One region of the Aminobacter sp. BE322 genome, then DNA from elsewhere that is predicted to be linked to it. Evidence: predicted binding sites of a transcription regulator. Region 1 holds the regulator's gene; each other region holds the start of a gene.
What was found. The regulator LexA, encoded in region 1, represses DNA repair genes until DNA is damaged. The targets are predictions, from matches to a motif close to TGTTCNNNNTGTGTTCNG.
Positions count from the first base shown of each region.

Region 2: a site for LexA is predicted at 2,760-2,777, ahead of uvrA (excinuclease ABC subunit UvrA). Genes of this name have one in related genera too.
Region 3: a site for LexA is predicted at 1,655-1,672, ahead of J2X50_RS23640 (three-Cys-motif partner protein TcmP). Genes of this name have one in related genera too.
Region 4: a site for LexA is predicted at 3,405-3,422, ahead of J2X50_RS15150 (sel1 repeat family protein). Genes of this name have one in related genera too.

Region 1 is NZ_JBNPXB010000001.1:120,274-125,712, forward strand. It holds gene trpD (anthranilate phosphoribosyltransferase) at 1-524, shown strand, start outside; gene trpC (indole-3-glycerol phosphate synthase TrpC) at 529-1,341, shown strand; gene moaC (cyclic pyranopterin monophosphate synthase MoaC) at 1,343-1,822, shown strand; gene J2X50_RS00585 (molybdopterin molybdotransferase MoeA) at 1,823-3,028, shown strand; gene lexA (transcriptional repressor LexA) at 3,135-3,851, shown strand; gene J2X50_RS00595 (ComEC/Rec2 family competence protein) at 4,209-5,439, opposite strand, start outside.
Region 2 is NZ_JBNPXB010000006.1:1,297-6,735, reverse strand. It holds gene uvrA (excinuclease ABC subunit UvrA) at 1-2,610, opposite strand, end outside; gene J2X50_RS11100 (aspartate/glutamate racemase family protein) at 3,418-4,152, shown strand; gene J2X50_RS11095 (VOC family protein) at 4,186-4,830, opposite strand; gene ssb (single-stranded DNA-binding protein) at 5,153-5,439, shown strand, end outside.
Region 3 is NZ_JBNPXB010000029.1:18,315-23,753, forward strand. It holds gene J2X50_RS23635 (adenosine kinase) at 1-737, shown strand, start outside; gene J2X50_RS23640 (three-Cys-motif partner protein TcmP) at 1,688-2,794, shown strand; gene J2X50_RS23645 (DUF5131 family protein) at 2,798-3,562, shown strand; gene J2X50_RS23650 (NADP-dependent malic enzyme) at 3,768-5,439, opposite strand, start outside.
Region 4 is NZ_JBNPXB010000010.1:14,484-19,922, reverse strand. It holds gene J2X50_RS15175 (AMP nucleosidase) at 1-1,283, opposite strand, end outside; gene J2X50_RS15170 (hypothetical protein) at 1,344-1,538, opposite strand; gene J2X50_RS15165 (hypothetical protein) at 1,582-1,752, opposite strand; gene J2X50_RS15160 (glutathione S-transferase family protein) at 1,927-2,649, shown strand; gene J2X50_RS15155 (DUF2147 domain-containing protein) at 2,763-3,107, opposite strand; gene J2X50_RS15150 (sel1 repeat family protein) at 3,546-3,812, shown strand; gene J2X50_RS15145 (ABC transporter substrate-binding protein) at 4,171-5,292, shown strand.

The DNA of each region.
Region 1 (5,439 bases):
TCGGCCCGACCCGGGTGGAACTCGGCACCCGTACCATCTTCAACCTGCTCGGCCCGCTCTCCAACCCGGCCGGCGTCAGCCGGCAGCTGGTCGGCGTGTTTTCGCCCGAATGGGTCGAGCCCGTGGCGGAGACGCTGAAGGAACTCGGCACGGAGAGCGCCTGGGTCGTGCACGGCGACGGCTACGACGAGATCACCACCACCGGCGAGACCAGTGTCGCCGCGCTGGCTGGCGGCAAGATCAGCAACTTCACGCTGACGCCCGAGCAGGTGGGCCTCGCTCGGCACAGCCGCGAAGAGCTGCGTGGCGGCGACTCGGCCTACAACGCGGCTGCCCTGCGCGCCGTCCTCGAAGGCGCCCCGGGCGCCTATCGCGACACCGTGCTGATGAACGCCGGCGCGGGCCTCGTCGTCGCAGGCAAGGTCGCCGAGATCGGCGACGGCATCAAGCTTGCCGCCGATGCGATCGACAGTGGACGCGCGCGCGCCGTCTTCGAGCGCCTCGTTGCGGTGTCGAACGGGTAGCGGCATGGCAGACATCCTGCGCAAGATCGAGGCCTACAAGCGCGACGAGATCGCCGCCGCCAAGGCTCTCACGCCGCTTGCCGACCTCAAGGCACGGGCGCGCGACGTCGCCTCGCCCAGGGGGTTCCTCGCGGCGCTCGAGGCGAAGCGCGGCCAGGGCCGCTTCGGGCTGATCGCCGAGATCAAGAAGGCGAGCCCGTCGAAAGGCCTGATCCGCGCCGATTTCGATCCGCCGGCGCTCGCCCGCGCCTATGCCGAGGGCGGGGCGGCCTGCCTTTCGGTGCTGACCGATACGCCGTCCTTCCAGGGCGCGCCGGAGTTCCTGACCGCCGCCCGCGACGCCTGCACCCTGCCCGCCCTGCGCAAGGACTTCATGTTCGAGCCCTACCAGGTGCACGAGGCCCGCGCCTGGGGCGCCGACGCCATCCTCATCATCATGGCGAGCCTTGGCGACGACGACGCCCGCCGGCTCGAGGACACGGCATTCGAACTCGGCATGGATGCGCTGATCGAGGTCCACGACGAAGCCGAGACGGAGCGGGCCCTGAAGCTCGCCTCGCGCCTGATCGGCATCAACAACCGCAACCTGCGCAGCTTCGAGGTAAGCCTGGAGACATCCGAGCGCCTGGCGCCGATGGTCCCGGCGGACCGCCTGCTCGTTGGCGAGAGCGGCATCTTCACCCACCAGGACTGCCGGCGGCTGGAAAAGTCGGGCATCGGCAGCTTCCTCGTCGGCGAGAGCCTGATGCGTCAGGCCGACGTGGCTGCCGCCACGCGGGCGCTGCTCGAAGGCAGCCCGCTCGCGGCGAGCGCCTGACATGGCAACCCTCACCCATATCGGCGCCACCGGCGAGGCCAACATGGTCGACGTGGGCGACAAGGCCGAGACGACCCGCACGGCGGTCGCCGAGGGCACCGTCACGATGCGCCCCGAGACGCTGGCGCTGATCCTGTCCGGCAACGCCAAGAAGGGCGACGTGCTGGGCACGGCGCGCATTGCCGGCATCATGGCCGCCAAGCGCACGCACGAGCTGGTGCCCCTGTGCCATCCGATCCTCTTGACCAAGGTGTCGGTCGAGATCGAGCCGGACGAAGCGCTGCCCGGCCTCAGGGTGACCGCGCTGGCGCGCGTGACCGGCAAGACCGGCGTCGAGATGGAGGCGCTGACCGCAGCCTCCGTCGCATGCCTGACCATCTACGACATGGCCAAGGCCGCCGACCGCGGCATGGTGATTTCCGGCATCCGCCTGATCGAGAAGACGGGCGGCAAGTCGGGCGACTACAAGGCTGTCGACTAGATGGCGCTGCTGCCGGTCGCCGACGCGCTTGAACGCTTGCTCGAAGGCGCTGCCCCGGCGGGTACCGAACGTATCGGCCTCGACGAGGCTTCCGGACGTGTGCTTGGCGCGCCGCTCCGCGCCTTGCGCACCCAGCCCCCCTTCGATGCCTCGGCCATGGACGGCTATGCGGTGATCGCGCAGGACATCGCCGACCTGCCCGCCCGGCTTGCGGTGATCGGCGAGGCGGCTGCCGGGCGGCAGTTCGCAGGGAAAATCGCGCGCGGCCAGGCCGTGCGCATCTTCACCGGCGCGCCGGTGCCGGCCGGCGCGGACACGGTGGTCATCCAGGAAAACGTGCGCGATCTCGGCAACGGCGAGGTCGAGGTGGTCGAGCCGACCGCGCCCGGCCGCAACATCCGCCTCAAGGGCCTCGACTTCAGCGAAGGCGACCTGATCCTCGACGCCGGCCGCCTGATGGACCCCGCCGCGCTGTCGCTCGCGGCGGCCGCCAACCATCCGACGCTCGAGGTGCAGCGCGCGCCGCTGGTCGCGATCATCGCCACCGGCGACGAACTGCTGCCGCCAGGAAGCTCGCCCGGCCCCGACCAGATCATCTCGTCCAACGCCTACGGCGTGGCGGCCATTGCCCGCTCGGTCGGCGCCCGCGTCCTCGATCTCGGCATAGCGGCCGACAAGACCGGATCGATCTCGGCACTCGTCCGGCAGGCGCTCGACGCCGGAGCCGAGGTGATCGTCACCCTCGGCGGCGCCTCGGTCGGCGACCATGACCTGGTGCACGGCGTGCTGACCGGCCTCGGCATGAAGCTCGATTTCTGGAAGATCGCCATGCGCCCGGGCAAGCCGCTGATGTTCGGACGGCTCGGTGACACCCGCTGCATCGGCCTGCCCGGCAACCCGGTGGCGAGCCTCATCTGCTCGCACCTCTTCCTGAAACCGGTTCTGGCGAAGCTCGGCGGGCGGCCCTATGCGCCGGACATCCGCGAGGCCGTGCTCGGGGCGCCCATGAAGGAAAACGACCTGCGCCAGGACTACGTGCGCGGCGTGGTGCGCAAGACCGACGCCGGCCTCGTCGCCGTGCCCTTCGGGGTCCAGGACTCGTCGATGCTGCGGACACTGGCCGACGCCAATTGCGTCATCATCCGCGAGCCCTTCGCAGCGGCCGCCGAATCTGGCACTGGCTGCCTGGTGCTGATGCTGCGCTGAGCGCCCCTCGGCGCCTTCACCAAAATTTAATCGGTTGCGGAACACAACTGGAACATATAGTGTTTGTTCCGGGTTTGTTTTTCTTTCGATTCCCTTGGGGGCAGCGATGCTGACGCGCAAACAACACGAGCTTCTGCTGTTCATCCATGAGCGGCTGAAGGAGGCGGGCATCCCCCCGTCCTTCGACGAGATGAAGGAGGCGCTGGACCTCGCTTCCAAATCGGGCATCCATCGCCTGATCACCGCGCTCGAGGAGCGCGGCTTCATCCGGCGCCTGCCGAACCGCGCGCGCGCGCTGGAAGTCATCCGCCTGCCCGACTCGATCGCGCCGGGCCTCAACGCCGCCAGGAAGTTTTCGCCCAGCGTCATCGAAGGCAGCCTGGGGCGCAAGCCCGAGCCGTCACGCGCGCTTTCGGCCGGCAATGACGACGATGCAGGCGCGGCGGTCGCCATCCCGGTGATGGGACGCATCGCCGCCGGCGTGCCGATCGACGCCATCCAGCACAGGACGCATTCGATCTCGGTGCCGCCGGACATGATTTCGGGCGGCGAGCACTATGCGCTCGAGGTCAAGGGCGATTCGATGATCGAGGCCGGCATCTTCGACGGCGACACGGTCATCATCCGCAATGCCAATAGCGCCAATCCGGGCGAGATCGTCGTTGCCTTGGTGGACGACGAGGAGGCGACGCTCAAGCGCTTCCGCCGCAAGGGCGCCTCGATCGCGCTCGAGGCCGCCAATCCCGCCTATGAAACCCGCATCTTCGGCCCCGACCGGGTCAAGGTACAGGGCAAGCTGGTCGGGCTGATCCGGCGCTACTAGGGCAATTCCAGGAAAAGTGCGCAGCGGTTTCCGTCCGGAATTGCTCGGACCAAAGAGATGGAGCGTCTTCGCGGTCCGATGAATGGAGGAAATGCCCTGATCCCGCCTCGGGCCGGTCGGGATCGTCATCTTTCTGGGTTGCAGCGAGGCCGGGCCAGAGCGGCGGGCATTCCGACGAATGCAATTCCGCAGCCAAGAGCGTTGCCGCTTTTGATCGAAAAGCCAAAACGGCCTATCTCTTTGGTCCGAGCAACTCCGACGGCAAACCGCCTCGCATTTTTCCGGGAATGGCTCCCGCTGCTTTTTCTTGGCCTTGTTCATGCGACGCCCGACGATTCCGTCGGGCTGCGAGATGCTTCATGGCGCGGCCTTCTCCGGCGGCGGCTTTGCACGGTCCCGGCGGAATGGCGGCAGTCCGCGTGCTTCGCGCGAGAATGCCCGGTGCTCATGCCACGGCCGGTAGGGCGCGGCTATCGCCTTCTGGATTTCGATTTGACGGACCGCCGCCTCTCCTTTTTCAGGCAGGTACGCGGCGACGCTGCCTAAACGCGCCAGGTCGCGCTTGCTGACGACGGTCGCCGCCGAATTCGCGCAGGGAGCCCGCGCCGTCGCATCGTCGATCACGATCAGGCTCGCCACGGCGCAGGCACGCTTGGCTGCCGCCGCATTGCCGGCATGGGCGATCACGGCGCCTGAAGGGTGCTCGATGGTGCAGAGGCCACCGTCGCAAACGAAGGCTTCCCTGCGGTCCGCTTTTTCTCCTCCTTCCTGGGGCAAGGCTGGCTCGCGCGGCGTCGAAGCATCCGACTTTGCGATTGCGGCCGTTACGGTCGAAGGCTTGCCGCCCGCGCCAACCGGGCCGACCAGTTCCTCCGCAACCAGGGCCCTCTTCCAGCTGTCGGTGATGAAGTCGCTCGGACGTGCGCGGTTGACCGCCAGCCTGCCGCCCGCCGTCGGCACCCCGACCAGCCGGCCGTCTTCGGAGATCAGTATGTCTGGGATCCTTGCCTCGCCGAGCAGCAGCAATCCGCTTGCGGCGAATGGCAGGGCTGCGAATCTGAGCCAGGTGGTCGCCATCGAGGCGATGCAGAGCGCGACCGACACCAGGATCACCGCGCGGGCGGAGATCAGGCCGACGGCGTCGACCGGCGACCGCTCGGAGAACCATTGCGCCAGGGCGACCATGGTGGCCAGGCCGCGCCCCATCGTGTCGAGGAACAGGCCGTCCAGGCCGAGCGGCATCAGCACGCCGGCAGCAACCGCGAAGGGCATCACCAGCACCGAGACGATGGGCATCACGGCCAGGTTGGCGAAAAGGCTGAGCGGCGAGATGCGCTGGAAATTCCAGGCCCCGAACACGCTGGTCGCCAGCCCGGCGATCAGCGAGGTCGCAAGAAGCCCGACCGCCAGCGTCCAGAGCTTGCGCCACAAATTGCCCGCAAGCGAACGCTGGATCGCCGGCTGCACCCGCTCGGCCTGCCTGTCCGACCACCAGCCGTAAGCGCCGACCAGCGCCGCGGTGGCCGCAAACGACATCTGGAAGCTCGGACCGACCACCTCGTGCGGGGATACGAGAATGACGATGATG
Region 2 (5,439 bases), on a different contig from region 1:
GGTGGCCCTGCGCGACAGCTCCTTGGCGAGCTTGATGCGCTGCGCCTCGCCGCCCGACAGCGTGTTGGCCTGCTGGCCGATATGGATGTAGCCGAGGCCGACCTGGTCGAGCGTCCTGAGCTTGTCGCGCACGGCGGGCACCGCCGAGAAGAACTCGACGCCTTCCTCGACCGTCATGTCGAGCACGTCGGCGATCGACTTGCCCTTGAACAGCACCTCCAGCGTCTCGCGGTTGTAGCGCTTGCCGTGGCAGACGTCGCAGGTGACGTAGACGTCGGGCAGGAAGTGCATCTCGATCTTGATGACCCCGTCGCCCTGGCAGGCCTCGCAGCGGCCGCCCTTGACGTTGAAGGAGAAGCGGCCCGGCTGGTAGCCGCGCGCCTTGGCCTCCGGCAGGCCGGCGAACCAGTCGCGGATCGGCGTGAAGGCGCCGGTGTAGGTGGCAGGATTCGAGCGCGGCGTGCGGCCGATGGGCGACTGGTCGATGTCGATGACCTTGTCGAGGAACTCCAGTCCCTCGATGCGGTCGTGCTCGGCCGGGTGCTCGCGCGAGCCCATGATGCGGCGCGAGGCCGCCTTGAACAGCGTCTCGATCAGGAAGGTCGACTTGCCGCCGCCCGACACGCCGGTGACGGCGGTGAAGGTGCCGAGCGGGATCTCGGCGGTGACGTTCTTGAGGTTGTTGCCGCGCGCCCCGACGACCTTGATGCGGCGGTTCTTCTTGAGCTCGCGCCGGCTCGGCGGCGTGGCGATCTCCAGTTCGCCCGACAGGTACTTGCCGGTGATCGAATTGGGGTTGGCCATCACCTGCTGCGGCGTGCCCTCGGCGATGATGCTGCCGCCATGGATGCCGGCGGCCGGGCCGATGTCGACGACATAGTCGGCGGTCAGGATCGCGTCCTCGTCATGCTCGACGACGATGACCGTGTTGCCGATGTCACGCAGGTGGCGCAGCGTGTCCAGCAGGCGGGAATTGTCGCGCTGGTGCAGGCCGATCGACGGCTCGTCGAGCACATAGAGCACGCCGGTCAGCCCCGAGCCGATCTGCGAGGCCAGCCGGATGCGCTGGCTCTCGCCGCCCGACAGCGTGCCGGAGTTGCGCGACAAGGTGAGATAGTCGAGGCCGACGTCGTTGAGGAAGCGCAGCCGCTCGCGGATCTCCTTGAGGATGCGGACGGCGATCTCGTTCTGCTTGTCGTTGAGTTGGGCCGGCAGTGCCTCGAACCAGGCATTGGCCTTGCGGATCGACTGCTCGGTGACCTCGCCGATGTGCCTGCCGCCGATCTTGACGGCCAGCGACTCGGGCTTGAGGCGGTAGCCGGCGCAGGTCGGGCAGGGGGTCGCCGACATGAAGCGCTCGATCTCCTCGCGCATCCAGGCGGATTCGGTCTCCTTCCAGCGGCGCTCGAGATTGGGGATCACGCCCTCGAAAGTCTTGGTCGTCTTGTAGGAGCGCAGGCCGTCGTCATAGTTGAAGGTGATTTCCTTCGTGCCGGTGCCGTGCAGGATGGCATCTTGCGCCTCCGCCGACAGCTCGCGCCAGCGGTCGCCGAGCTTGAAGCCGTAGACCTTGCCGAGTGCCTCCAGCGTCTGGGCGTAATAGGGAGAGGTCGACTTGGCCCAAGGGGCGACGGCGCCCTCGCGCAGCGAGACATGGTCCTCGGGCACCACCAGCGCCTGGTCGATGGCGCGCTGCGAGCCCAGGCCGTCGCAGGCCGGGCAGGCGCCGAAGGGGTTGTTGAACGAGAACAGCCGGGGCTCGATCTCGGGGATGGTGAAGCCCGACACCGGACATGCGAATTTTTCAGAGAAAAGAATGCGTTCGTGGGTTTCGTTCGCAGACTTGTTGACCGAGTCTTCGCCGGTCAGGCTGGCGTCCAGCGGCCGGTCGGCGAATTCGGCGACGGCCAGGCCCTCGGCGAGCTTCAGCGCCGTTTCCATCGAATCCGCCAGGCGCGTGGCGAGGTCGGGACGCACGACGATGCGGTCGACCACCACGTCGATGTCGTGCTTGTACTTCTTGTCTAGCGCCGGCGCGTCGCCGATCTCGTAGAAGGCGCCGTCGATCTTGACGCGCTGGAAACCCTTCTTCTGCAGCTCGGCCAGTTCCTTCTTGTACTCGCCCTTGCGGCCCCGCACGATGGGCGCGAGGATGTAGAGGCGGGTGCCTTCGTCCAGCGCCAGCACCCGGTCGACCATCTGCGACACGGTCTGGCTCTCGATCGGCAGGCCGGTGGCCGGCGAATAGGGCACCCCGACGCGCGCGAACAGCAGGCGCATGTAGTCGTAGATCTCGGTGACGGTGCCGACCGTCGAGCGCGGGTTGCGCGAGGTCGTCTTCTGCTCGATCGAGATCGCCGGCGACAGGCCGTCGATCTGGTCGACGTCCGGCTTCTGCATCATCTCCAGGAACTGGCGGGCATAGGCCGACAGGCTCTCGACGTAGCGGCGCTGGCCCTCGGCATAGATGGTGTCGAAGGCGAGCGACGACTTTCCCGAGCCCGAAAGGCCGGTCATGACGATGAGCCTGTCGCGCGGCAGGTCGAGATCGACGTTCTTGAGATTGTGCTCGCGCGCACCGCGAATGGAAATGTACTTGTGATCGGCCATTGCCGCGCCGCCGCCTCAAATCTGGATGTCTCGGAGTGGCGGGCGAGCCCGGCCATCCCCCTATGTAGGTATTTTCGACGCCCGGTCGAGAGCGGCGCCGCGCACACCGGCAAGCGTTTAAGCGCCTTTGGCGCCGGCGGGCAAGCGAAAAGAACAAAGGCCGAACGACATCCTGACAACGCTATGGCAGGAGCGGGGGAGGCGGAGACCCGGCGGAACGGCGGCGCCGTTCACATCTTTCCCGTCTAACAATGTTGCTGTTGACGTGGCCGAATCAGGGATGCAGACTGCCCTTGTCGCCCGATGCCGAGCCCGTTCAATGGCTCCTCACCATGCTACGGACGGTCTGCGAGACGCCGCAGACACGCGAGTTGAGCGGAAGGCGTACATTTGGCGCAACTGACGTAGGAGCTAGGCATGACTCCACCGGACAGTCCCGAAAGGTTCCGCTAGAGAGACGGAGCCGCGGCAGGCGCAGGTGCCTGGCCGTTCCTGAGTGAACAGCCCCGCAGACCGTGACCTGCTGTCCCCCATACAATCAGAAACCGTAGTCGGATCGGTGGCCGTGAGCCACGAGCATCCGAGAGAGCAAAGCCGGTAAACCGCTCCCGGCAATCAAGGGTAGAACCCGACAAAAGGCCCCGTGCGCTCCAAGGAGCGGCGGGGCCATATTTTTGCGCCCCATATCTTGCGTCGATAGTCTCACGGCGCATTCTTTGCGGCGGTATTTCTCGGGCGGCGGCGCTTGTCTTCCCGGCAAGGCATTCCGACCTGATCCGCCAGGCCCGACCGAGCGAGGGGAGAACCATGGCCGAACGCCAGACGCAGCTCATCGGCTTGATCGGGGGCATGAGCTGGGAATCCAGCGCGCTCTACTATCGTCTCGTCAACCAGGCGGCGCATCGGCGGCTGGGCGGGCATCACAATGCACGCTCGCTGATGTTCACGCTCGACTTCGACGAACTGAACGATCTCGCCGCCAGGGGCGACTGGGAGCGGGTCGCCGCCGTGGTTTCCATTGCCGGGCGGCATCTCGAGGCCGGCGGCGCGGCCTTCGCCATGCTGACGGCGGTGACGCCGCACTTCGTCGCCGACAAGATCGCTGCGGCCATCGATATCCCGTTGCTGCACATCGCCGATCCGACCGGCAGGGCGCTCGAGGCCGCCGGGCACAGACGGGCAGGGCTGTTGGGCACGCGCTACACGATGGAGCTCGGCTTTCTCGGCGAAAGGCTGGAGAAGCAGTTCGGCATCGAAGCGCTGGTGCCGCCGGAGGACGAGCGGGCCGCCTTGCATCGCGTCATCATCGAGGAACTGACGTTCGGCGTGGTGAGGCCGGACTCGAAGGCGCTGCTGTTGCGACTGGCTAAGGGGCTGGCGGAACGGGGGGCGGAATGCATCGTCGTCGCCTGCACCGAGTTGCCGCTGCTGCTCGCCATTGAACACTACCCGATGCCAGCCTATGACATGGTCGAGCTTCATGCCGAGGCGGCGGTCGAGCTTGCCCTCGCGCAAGACCGAACCGGTCGGCTGGAAGGCTAGCGACCGCTGCTTTCCCGACGGCGCGCCGCTTGCTTAGCCCGCCGGTCCGGCAAACAGGATCAGGTTGCCATCGGGGTCGAGCACGATGAAGTTTCGGGCGCCCCAGGGCTCTTTTCGCAGCGTCTGGTGAAACGCCACCCCTGCGGCGTGGAATTCCGCAAACAGCTCCTTGATCTCGCTTGCGGTTGCGACGGTGATCGAGGCTGAAAGCAGGTGCTCGCGCCGACGGATGTCGCCCACGAAAACCGGTTCGCAGACCAGTCTCAGTGCGATGCGCGCATGGTCGCGAACGATCTGGGCGTAGAAGGGCGGTTCGCCATAAGCGAAATCGACGGCAAAACCGAGCCTTTCGGTGAAAAACGCGCAGGACACGGCCATGTCGGCAACGAACAGCTGCGCCGAAATCGCGGCAAGGATGGGCGGCTGCGCCGGCACGTCTTGTCGGCTCATGTCATCGGCTCCCGATTTGAGCGCCTGCCAGCCGTCGAAGCCCTGTTGCCGCGCGACCAGCTCCTGCGCGTCGCTGAGCTTGAAGTTCGCCTGCATGATCTGGCCGTCGTCGAGGCCGGCGAACCGGGGCAGGCCGGCTCTCAGTTCGGCGGCCACCGGATAATAGCCCTGGCGATGCCAGCGGAGATATTGCTTGGCTTGCTTTTTGAGGTTTTCGAGGCTCGGCATGGGCGCGCTTGCGGTTGGGTGTTTCCCAGGTGGGCATTGCCCTTTCGGCCGTCTGCCGATGCGCCCCATGAAGCACGCCAACGATGCCCTTGGCATTCGCAGCTGTCAATCTGCGCACCAGCTTGGCGTGATGGCCAAATGCGGACAATGCTGCCGGCTCTTGCCAATGGTTATGGATCTGATATAGAACAAAATAAGAACGAAAATGATTTGTGGACGGCATGTCCTTTTCCACCCGCAGGGGGCGCGGGCGGATGGCGCATTGGGCTAATGTGCGCCCTCACAATTTGGATCTGGTTTCGGACGAGCGCGGAGCGGTGTCATGGCAGGTAGCGTCAACAAGGTCATTCTGGTCGGTAATCTGGGCGCCGATCCTGAAATCCGCCGGCTCAATTCCGGCGAGCCGGTCGTCAACCTGCGTATCGCCACCTCGGAAAGCTGGCGCGACAAGAATTCCGGCGAGCGCAAGGAGAAGACCGAGTGGCATCAGGTCGTCATTTTCAATGACAACCTCGCCAAGGTCGCCGAGCAGTACCTCAAGAAGGGCATGAAGGTTTACATCGAAGGCCAGCTCCAGACCCGCAAGTGGGAGAAGGACGGCATCGAGCG
Region 3 (5,439 bases), on a different contig from region 1:
TCGGCGAGATCTTCGCCCACGACATCCGCGCCCAGGGCGTGGCCTTCGACACGAAACCGCTCGACGGTACCCCGCCGACGGCGCGCTCGATGATCTTCGTCACCCCCGACGGCGAGCGCTCGATGAACACCTATCTCGGCGCCTGCGTCGAGCTCGGGCCCGACGACGTCGACGCCGACAGGGTGCGCGCCGCCAAGGTCACCTATTTCGAGGGCTATCTGTGGGACCCGCCGCTGGCCAAGGAAGCGATCCTGCTGGCCGCCGCGCACGCCCGCGCCGCCGGCCGCGAGGTGTCGATGACGCTGTCGGATTCGTTCTGCATCGACCGCTACCGCACAGAGTTCCTCGAGCTGATGCGCTCGGGCACGGTCGACATCGTGTTCGCCAACAGCCACGAGATCAAGTCGCTCTACGAGACCTCGTCCTTCGACGAAGCGCTCGCCCAGATCCGCAAGGACTGCAAGCTCGCCGCCGTGACCCGTTCGGAGAAGGGCTCGGTGATCGTGCGCGGCGACGAGACCGTAGTGATCGAGGCGACCAAGATCCGCGAGCTGGTGGACACCACCGGCGCCGGCGACCTCTACGCCGCCGGCTTCCTGTTCGGCTACACGCAAGGGCGCTCGCTCAAGGATTGCGGCGACCTCGGCTCGCTGGCCGCCGGCCTGGTGATCCAGCAGCTCGGCCCCCGGCCGCGGCAGAATTTGAAGCGCGAAGCCGAGCAGGCGGGGCTGCTCTGATTTCTTCCTTCTCCCCGCTCGCGGGGAGAAGGTGCCCGAAGGGCGGATGAGGGGCGGCGCCGACGTCGCGCCCCTGTCTCCTTTGTCGCCGCTGCCCCTCACCCTGCTTCGCCCGGCAAACCGGGCTTCGCTTCCCTCTCCCCGTAAACGGGGCGAGGGCAAGATCGCGCGCGCCCCCACCCTACGTTGCCCCCCTCTGGCCTGCCGGCCATCTCCCCCTCAGGTGGGGAGATCACGCCTTCATCGCGGCCTCGCACAACCTTCAACATTGGAAATCGGGCGAGGCGGGCGCAGCTGCCAATCTCCCCACCTGAGGGGGAGATGGCCGGCAGGCCAGAGGGGGGCGCGAAGGATCGCAAGCCTCCGCGCTTTGCCGAGTTTCTTCATCGCCACGCTCGCTTTCGCGCCTGGCCATTGTCAAAGAACGCTCCCGTAACAGGGAGAAAAATCCGGGAAGCGGGGCGCGGGGCCGAGCCTGCCGATAGTCTAGTAACGTGGCGCGAACCCGCGCTCCGCCCGGCTGCTTGCCCCGCTCAGTCGCCGCGATGCGTTCGCACCGCCGGCCGCCGCAAGGCCCGGGCTTGGGGGCTCATCACCCAGCGAGGAGAACCGACCTCCCGCCAGCCCGGCACCGGCGCTTCCCCCCGATGCCCGGTGCGCACCGGGGTCCCGTGGAAGATCGCAGGGCCAATGATACGGGAGGTTCTGGAGGGGGTGGAAAAACGGGGTGGGACTTTTTTGCAGATTGCTGACAGATGGTGACACACGACGGAGTGCTGGTGCTTCCCTTTTCAGCCAGCCGTCATGTTCGCGGCCGATTTGCATTGCCCGAAAAAGCCGAGAACCACTTGACTGTTAGGCCCATTTTTACTCAGAAATTACTTGGGGCAGAATCTTACCACCAAAATTGTTGACAATGTTCCCTTTATGTTCCATGCTTGAGGAGCGACATGGGCCAGAAATTTTTCGAAGAACGCAGCGACCAATCCGAGGTCAAGGCTAGAATTGTAGAGAAATACTTCAGTGCGTGGGCCACAGTTGTCATGCCAACCGCTGAGCTCAAGGATGGCAAGATTGCCTACATCGACCTGTATGCAGGTCCTGGCAGATATAGGGATGGGTCCGCTTCCACGCCCTTGCTGGTGCTTGAACGTGCTATCGAAAATCCAAAGTTGGCGAATATGCTAGTCGCCCTTCTGAATGATGCAAGCAAAGACAACACGTCGACTCTGCAAGCAGAAATAGACGCGTTACCTGGAATCGAAAGGCTAAAATTTAAGCCTGACGTAGCATGCGGGGAAGTGGACGAAGATGCTGACAAGTTTTTCATGCAAACGAAACTCATACCTTCATTTTCTTTTGTTGACCCTTTTGGCTACAAAGGACTTTCATTGAAAATAGTGAATGGCGTTATTAAAGATTGGGGATGCGATTGCGTCTTCTTCTTTAATTACAACCGGATCAATGCTGGAATTAACAACCCTGCCGTAACGGGACACATGAATGCCCTGTTTGGGGAAGCTAGAGCGGACGAACTGCGGGTAAAGCTAAAAGGAAAAAATCCCGACCTGAGAGAGGCTCTTATTCTCGAGTCCTTGGCAAATGAGATTAAGAACCTCGGCGGAAAGTATGTACTTCCGTTTACGTTCAAGAACGCAGCGGGAAAAAGAACATCCCATAAATTGATTTTTGTATCGAAGCATTTCAAAGGCTATGACATCATGAAGAACATCATGGCGAAGGAAAGCTCGACACACGATCAGGGTGTGCCGTCGCTAACCTACTCTCCTGCTGATGCTGATATGCCGTTGCTTTTTTCGCTGAGGCGCCCCCTCGAAGCCTTGGAAGGCAGCCTGCTCGCCGATTACGCCGGCCAAGAAGTCACCTTTGATCAGATTTATGAAAAACACAGCGTGGACACGTCATATATCCGACCCAACTATCGCGAAATTCTCGTGAAACTTGAGAATGAAGGAAAGGTCACAGCCCATTCTGTCACAGGCAAACGGAGAGGGCTCACCTATCCAGAGCACGTTAGAATCAAGTTCCAAGGCTGAACGATGGCTACCAATTCGGGCATAGAATGGACTGAAGCGACCTGGAATCCTGTCGCAGGATGCACGATACTGTCGCCCGGATGCACCAATTGCTATGCAATGCGGATGGCGAGCCGCCTTGAAGCGATGGGGCAGCCAAAATACACCGGAATTACGCGTAAATCTGGTGGGCGAGCCAAATGGAATGGCAAACTTAAACTCGACTACGACGCCCTTGCCTTGCCTAGAACTTGGAAGCGCGGTCGTCTCATTTTTGTAAATTCTATGTCAGACCTATTCCACGAAGATGTCCCTCTAGATTTTATTAGCAGCGTATTCGCCGTAATGAAGGACACGCCTCAGCACACCTATCAGGTGCTGACGAAACGCTCAGACAAGCTTCGAGATCTGTCCGCTCGTTTAGAGTGGCCATCCAATGTCTGGATGGGTGTCAGCGTTGAGTCATCTGATTACCTATCTCGCGTAACTGACCTTCGTGCGACGAATGCTGCAATCAAGTTTCTAAGCTTGGAACCTCTTCTTGGCCCGCTGAATGGACTGAATCTCAGCGCGATCGATTGGGTCATCGCTGGTGGAGAAAGCGGACCCGGTGCTCGCCCTATGAACCCGGATTGGGTCAGATCAATTCGGGACCAGTGTGAACGTGAGGGCGTGGCATTCCATTTCAAACAATGGGGCGGAGCCAACAAGAAACGCAATGGACGCGTCCTAGACAACCGCACCTGGGATGAGCTTCCTCAATCCGCCGTAGCTTCAACGCCGCTATAGACCTCACTTGCACCAGCGGCATCCACATGGCTGCTTCGTGCAGGTGCGGACACTTCGCGCTCCTTCGCACCCCCCCTATGTCCTGCCGGGCGTTCGTCGTTTCGAAAAGCCAAGCAATTGGCTTTTCGTTGCCTGCGGCAACCACTCCTCACCCCCCACAAGGGGGGAGATTGGCAGCTTCGGCGTCGCCCTTGGCGCCTAGCCCTCAAGTCCCCGCGTTATAGGCCGCGATCGCCGCCATGTTGACGATGTCGGAGTCCTTGGCGTTGAGCGGGACGATCTGGACCGGCTTGTTGAGGCCGACGAGAAGCGGGCCGATGACGGTGGAGCCGCCGAGTTCCTGCAGCATCTTGGTCGAGATCGCGGCCGAGTGGTAGGCCGGCATGACCAGCACGTTGGCGGCACCGGTGAGGCGGCAGAAGGGGTATTGCTGCTGCATCAGGCGGTGGTTGAGGGCGACGTCGGCCGCCATCTCGCCGTCGTACTCGAAATCGACGCGGCGCTTGTCGAGGATCTTGACCGCCTCCTGGACGCGCTCGGAGCGTTCGCCGGCGGGGTGGCCGAAGGTCGAGTAGGCGAGCATGGCCACGCGCGGCTCGTAGCCCATGCGGCGGGCATAGCCGGCGGCTTCCTCGGCGATGTCGGCGATCTGCTCGGCGTTGGGCATGTCGTGCACGGCGGTGTCGGCGACGATGACCGTGCGGCCGCGGGCGAGCACGATCGACACGCCGATGACGCGGTGGCCGGGCTTGGCGTCGATGACGCGGCGGACGTCGTCCAGCACGGTCGAGTAATTGCGGGTGACGCCGGTGACCACGCCGTCGGCGTCGCCGAGGGCCACCATGCAGGCGGCGAAGTGGTTGCGGTCGTTGTTGATCAGCCGCTGGCAGTCGCGCAGCAGGAAGCCCTTCCGCTGCATGCGCTCGTAGAGATAGTCGGCATAGATTGTGTTGCGGCGCGACAGCCGCGCGTTGATGATCTCGATGCCCGGCTTGTCGAGCTCGATGCCGGCGTGGCGGGCGTTCTCCTTGATGACGTCGTCGCGGCCGAGCAGGATGGCGGTGCCGAGCTTCTGGTTGACGTAGGAGACGGCGGCGCGCATGACCTGCTCCTCCTCGCCCTCGGCGAAGACGATACGCTTGGGCTGGCGCCGGACGCGGTCGGAGATGCGCTGCAGGGTCGACGCGATCGGGTCGCGGCGGGCCGAGAGTTCGTTGGCGTATTTGTCGAGGTCGACGATCGGCCTACGCGCGACGCCCGATTCCATGGCGGCCTTGGCCACTGCGACCGGGATCGCCGAGATCAGGCGCGGGTCGAACGGCACCGGGATGATGTAGTTGGGGCCGAATTTCGGCCGGTTGCCCTGGTAGGCGGCGGCGACGTCGTCGGGCACGTCCTGGCGGGCGAGGTCGGCGAGCGCCTTTGCGGCGGCGACCTTCATGGTGTCGTTGATGGTGGTGGCGCGGACGTCGAGGGCGCCGCGGAAGATGTAGGGGAAGCCGAGCACGTTGTTGACCTGGTTCGGATAGTCCGAACGGCCGGTGGCCATGATGGCGTCGGTGCGGATCTCGGCCACTTCCTCGGGCGTGATCTCCGGGTCGGGATTGGCCATGGCGAAGATGATCGGGTTCTTGGCCATGGACTGGACCATGGCGGGGGTGAGCGCGCCCTTGGCCGAGAGGCCGAAGAAGACGTCGGCGCCATCCATGGCGTCGGCGAGCGAACGCGCCTCGGTCTTGACCGCGTGGGCCGACTTCCACTGGTTCATGCCCTCGGTGCGGCCCTGCCAGACCACGCCCTTGGTGTCGCACAGGGTGACGTTCTCGGGCGTGAAGCCCATGGCCTTGATGAGCTCGATGCAGGCGATGCCGGCGGAA
Region 4 (5,439 bases), on a different contig from region 1:
AAGCCGTTGGCGGCGATGGTGGCCGATTCCATGTCGAGCGCGATCGCCCGCGACTGCGACAGCCGCTGCACCGGGCCGCGCTGGTCGCGCAGTTCCCAGTTGCGGTTGTCGATGGTCGCAACGGTTCCGGTGCGCATGATGCGCTTGAGGTCGTAGCCGGTGAGCCCGGTCACCTCGGCCACCGCCTCCTGCAGCGCCACCTGCACCTCGGCCAGCGGCGGGATCGGCACCCACACCGGCAGGTCGTCGTCGAGCACGTGGTCCTCGCGCACATAGGCGTGCGCCAGCACGTAGTCGCCCAGCGCCTGGGTGTTGCGCAGGCCGGCGCAGTGGCCGAGCATCAGCCAGGCATGCGGCCTCAGCACCGCGATGTGGTCGGTGATCGTCTTGGCGTTGGACGGGCCGACGCCGATATTGACCATGGTGATGCCGCCATGGCCGGGCTTCTTGAGATGGTAGGCCGGCATCTGCGGCAGGCGCGCCGGCGGCGTGCCCTCGGAGGGTTCGGTGGCGCCGGCCCTGGTCACCACGCCGCCCGGCTCGACGAATTCGGAATAGCCGCCGCCGCCCTTGGCCATCAGGCTGCGGGCGAGGACCACGAATTCGTCGATGTAGAACTGGTAGTTGGTGAACAGCACGAAGTTCTGGAAGTGGTTCGGCGTGGTCGCCGTGTAGTGCGCCAGCCGGTGCAGCGAATAGTCGATGCGCTGGGCGGTGAACGGCGCCAGCGGCCGTGCCTCGCCGGGCATGATCTCGAAGGTGCCGTTGGCGATGTGGTCGTCGGTGCCGTCGAGGTCCGGCACGTCGAACAGGTCGCGGATCGGCCGCTGGATGCGGTCGGCCGCCGCGCCGTCGACATGGGTGCCCTCGATGAAGGCGAAGTGCAGCGGGATCGGCGTCGACGATTCCGACACCGTGACCGGTACGCCGTGGTTGCGCATGATCAGCTTCAGCTGCTCGGTCAGGTAGCTCTCGAACAGGTCGGGCCGGGTGATCGTCGTGGTGAAGTTGCCGGGCGTCGGCATGTGTCCGTAGGCCTGGCGGGAATCGACCTGGGAGTAGGACGAGGTGATGACGCCGACTTCCGGGTAGCAGGCGCGGAAGCGCCTTGCCGGCGTGCCGTGCGCGAGCGAGGCGAAGGCTTCGCGCAAAAACGCGGTGTTGCGGTCATAGAGCCGCTTCAGCGCCTCCACCGCTTTGGCGGCATCGGTGAAGCTCTGCCGGGGAAACGGCTCCGGCGTCAGGATGGATTCGATGGGTTCGGGATAGATTCGCTTTTCCATGACCCATTATAGAGATCAATTGTGACTGTTGGGAGGGGGCTGCCGCGCCGTCTCCCAACGTCAGCCGCGCTGCAGGCTGACCAGCAGCACGAAACCCACGCCGCCCTTGCGCGCCGCAGGCGCCTCGATCGTCGAGCCGTTGTCGGCGCGCAGCTGCGGCACGGCCAGGACCGGGGCGGCGAGCACCAGCAGGATCAGCACGGCACGCGGCAGGAGCCGGGCGAACTTCGCGATCTGGAGGGCGGTGCGGGTCATCTTCGTGTTCTTTTCGGCTGGAACTGGTTGATCTCTTCGTTTGTTAGTGTCGCAAGGGCGGCTTGCAGTTCATGCCTTCCTCGAAAACGCAGGGCACCACCTGGCCAATGCCCCACGACCGAGCCGGGCGGCTGGTCTCGGCGACCAGCATGGCAAACAGGATGCCGAACAGTGCCGAGAGCAGGCAGACTATGGTGAACCGGCGAGCGAGCATTTGGCGTATCCCCCTTGGATGACGGGCAATATGCGGCGCGGCGGCTGAACGGGCTCTGAGACCTCCGTTCATCTTCGGTTCAAATTTATTGACGGCTGGCGGCGGGCTGGCGGGGTTGTGTTTGCGCTTCCCACGCATATCTCCAGCTCATCGCTCACCAACGGAGACCGTGGAATGACCACTCAGACATCGCCGATCGAGCTGTATTACTGGCCGACGCCCAACGGCTGGAAGATTTCCATCATGCTCGAGGAACTCGGCGTCCCCTACACGGTCAAATACGTCAACATCGGCAAGGGCGAACAGTTCGAGCCGTCTTTCCTGCAGATCGCGCCCAACAACCGCATGCCGGCCATCGTCGACCCGGAAGGCCCGACCGCCGACGGCAAGTGGGGCCGCGAGCCGATCTCGATCTTCGAGTCCGGCGCCATCCTGCAATATCTCGGGCGCAAGTTCGGCAGGTTCTATCCGGCCGACGAGCGCGGCCGCGCCGAAGTCGACCAGTGGCTGTTCTGGCAGGTCGGCGGCCTCGGCCCGATGGCCGGCCAGGCCCATCACTTCCGCCAGTATGCGCCGGAGAAGATCGCCTACGGCATCGACCGCTACACCAACGAGGTCAATCGCCTCTACGGCGTGATGGACAAGCGCCTGGCCGACCGCGATTTCCTCGCCGGCGACTACTCCATCGCCGACATCGCCTCGCTCGGCTGGGTCAAGCCCTACAGGAACCAGGGCCAGGACCTCGAGGAGTTCCCCCGCCTCAAGCGCTGGTTCGAAACCCTGCTCGCCCGCCCGGCGGTCATCCGCGGGCTGGCCGTCGGCGAAGAACGCCGCCGCAACGTCGCCGACGACAAGGACGCGCAGAAGATCCTGTTCGGCCAGCGGGCCAGGGCGTGACGGAAGCGAATAGGGAATAGCGAGTAGTGAGTAGTGGGGGGGGCTTGTCGGCTCCGGCCGGCGATCCCTCCGCTACTCACTATTTCCCTACTCGCTATTCCCTCCTCGCTCTCTTACAGCTTCTTCCAGTTCTGGCTCTTGCAGATCAGCCCGCCGAACACGCAGCCGCTCATCTTGAGGTTCGAGCCGGCGAGCGTGGCCTTGCCGGTGTAGGTCTTGTCGTTGGCCGGATCGGTGATCTTGCCCGAATAGGCGTTGTCGCCGTCGGCCTTGAACGTGCCGATCTTCTTGCCGGCATGCTTGCCGTCCTTGAGCGTGATGCAGAAGCTGCCGCCGCAGGTCTCGATCGCCGCGGTCGAGCCGGCTTCGGTCTTCCAGTTGCCTTCGATCGGATCGGCCATAGCCGCACCCGCCAGCATCATGGTGGCCGCGACGGCCAGGCTCATCTTGCCAAACATTGAAATCCTCCCGGTTGGTGTCTTGCTCGCAGGCATCTCCCCCGCCTGACGTTTACGCAAACGTAAGCGTAAATCAGCCGTGCCGAAAACGGAAGCGGTGCCGCTGGGTAAGACCGCAGCATTTTTTGGCACTTCCATCGGGATATTTCGTCTCCGGCAGCGCGCCCGCGGCCAGCGCAAAGCTCAGGCGTGGTTATCAAAGGCTTTCGCCGCGACGCATGCATTTTCAGCGCATTTTTCTCAAATCCCAGACGCCGCAAGGCTTCCCATCCTTAATGAATTCCGAGGTTTACCCTTTGTTTGAGGTTTGTTTTCCTCGGGTTAAGCAAGCCATTTTACGGCGGATTCAAGGTTCGCCGGCATCCTCGGAAGCATCGAGAGAGCGGCTCCGGAAGACACCGGTTGGCCCGCTCCGGGAGACGGACAGGGGACAAGAAAATGGCACGTTTCGAGATCTTTGAAGCCGGCTTCGGTGCGATGGGCAGCACCGCTCAGGCCGACATCCTTGTGGAATTGGGCATGATGTATTCGACCGGCCGGGACTGCGACGTCGACGTCGTCGCCGCCCACAAGTGGTTCAACATCGCAGCGATCAAGGGATCGGCCCACGCCGCCGAGCTTCGCTCGGAACTGTCGATGACGATGTCCAAGACCGACATCGCACGGGCCCTGCGCGAAGCGCGCGAATGGATGACGGCGCACTGAGAAAGAACTTCGGGGGAAGGCCGGGGCTGCCGCGGGCGGCGGTCCCCAACAACGAGAGCGCGACGGCTTGAAGGACGGGCGAGGCGCGCCGGACTGACAGGGCAGGCAAGGCTGCGACGGGGACGAAGATGCCCCGCGAAGCGTTCCGTGACAAAGCCGCGACCGGCCGAAACAAGGCCGGCGCGGCTTTCTCGCTTGTGGGGCCCGGCACACGCCCGGATTGCTAGGCGAAGGCCGCACAGGCACAATGGCTCCCCGCCCATGCGCCAAGACAATGTCGGGCGCGGGTGAAAAGCATGCGGCAATTGCAAGCGAGACGCGAAATGGCATCTCCTGCAGGCACAAGGGAGGAGACAAGATGCATCTGAAACGTACCATCGGGGCGGCCCTCGTCGGCCTGTCGCTCAGCGCCGGCGCGGTGTTCGCGCAGGAGATCACCTTTGCGGTGGTCGGGCCGATGACCGGCCAGCTCGCCAACATCGGCGACCAGTTCCGCAAGGGCGCCGAGGCGGCGGTCAAGGCCATCAACGAGAAGGGCGGCGTCATGGGCCGCCAGGTCAAGCTTTCCGTCGAGGACGACGTCTGCGATCCCAAGCAGGCGGTCTCGGTCGCCAACCGCATCGTCGCCAACGGCATCAACTTCATCGATGGCCACGCCTGCTCGGGCTCGAGCATCCCGGCCTCCGCCGTCTATGCCGAAAGCGGCGCGCTGATGATGTCGCCGGCCTCGTCCAACCCGGTGCTGACCGACGATGCAGCCGCCAAGGGCTGGCCTACCATCATGCGGCTCTACACCCGCGACGACGCCCAGGGCGCCTTCATCGGTCCGTGGATCGCCAAGAAATATGCCGGCAAGAACGTCGTCGTCCTGCACGACAAGAGCGCCTATGGCCAGGGCGTGGCCGATGCGGTGCGGTCGACCATGGGCGCCGCAGGCCTCAAGGAAATCCTCTACGAAGGCATCAATGCCGGCGAGAAGGACTATTCGGCGCTGGTCACCAAGCTCAAGGAACTCAAGGCCGACGTCGTCTATTTCGGCGGCTATCACCCCGAGGCCGGCCTCATCCTGCGCCAGTCGGCCGAGCAGAACTTCAAGTTCCAGCTGATCATGCCCGACTCGATCGCCTCGCCCGAGTTCTGGCAGATCGCCGGTCCCGCCGGCGAGGGCACGATGTTCGTCTTCCCGTCCGATCCGCAGTCCAAGCCCGAGGCCAAGGAAGCGGTCGAGAAGATCAAGGCGGGCGGCTTCGTGCCGGAAGGCTTCACACTGTTCTCCTACGCCGTCATCCAGGCCTTCGCCCAGGGCATCGAGCGTGCCGGCTCCGACGATCCTGCCAAGGTCGCAGCGGCCCTCAAGAACGGCGAGCCGATCGACACTGTCGTCGGCAAGGTCACCTTCGACGAGAAGGGCGATCTCAAGAACGCCAGCTACGACATCAACCAGTGGAGCAACGGCAAGTACGCGCCGATCCCGCAATAAGCCGGGCCGCGCGGCATCGATCGATGGCCGGGCACCGTCCCGGCCATTGTCATTTTGTCGCTGGGTCGAGGGGTGGCCGCGCTGTTTTCTTTTGAATGGCGTTGGCGCACAATGCCGCCATTCACGACCTGCCGCCCCGTTTCAGCG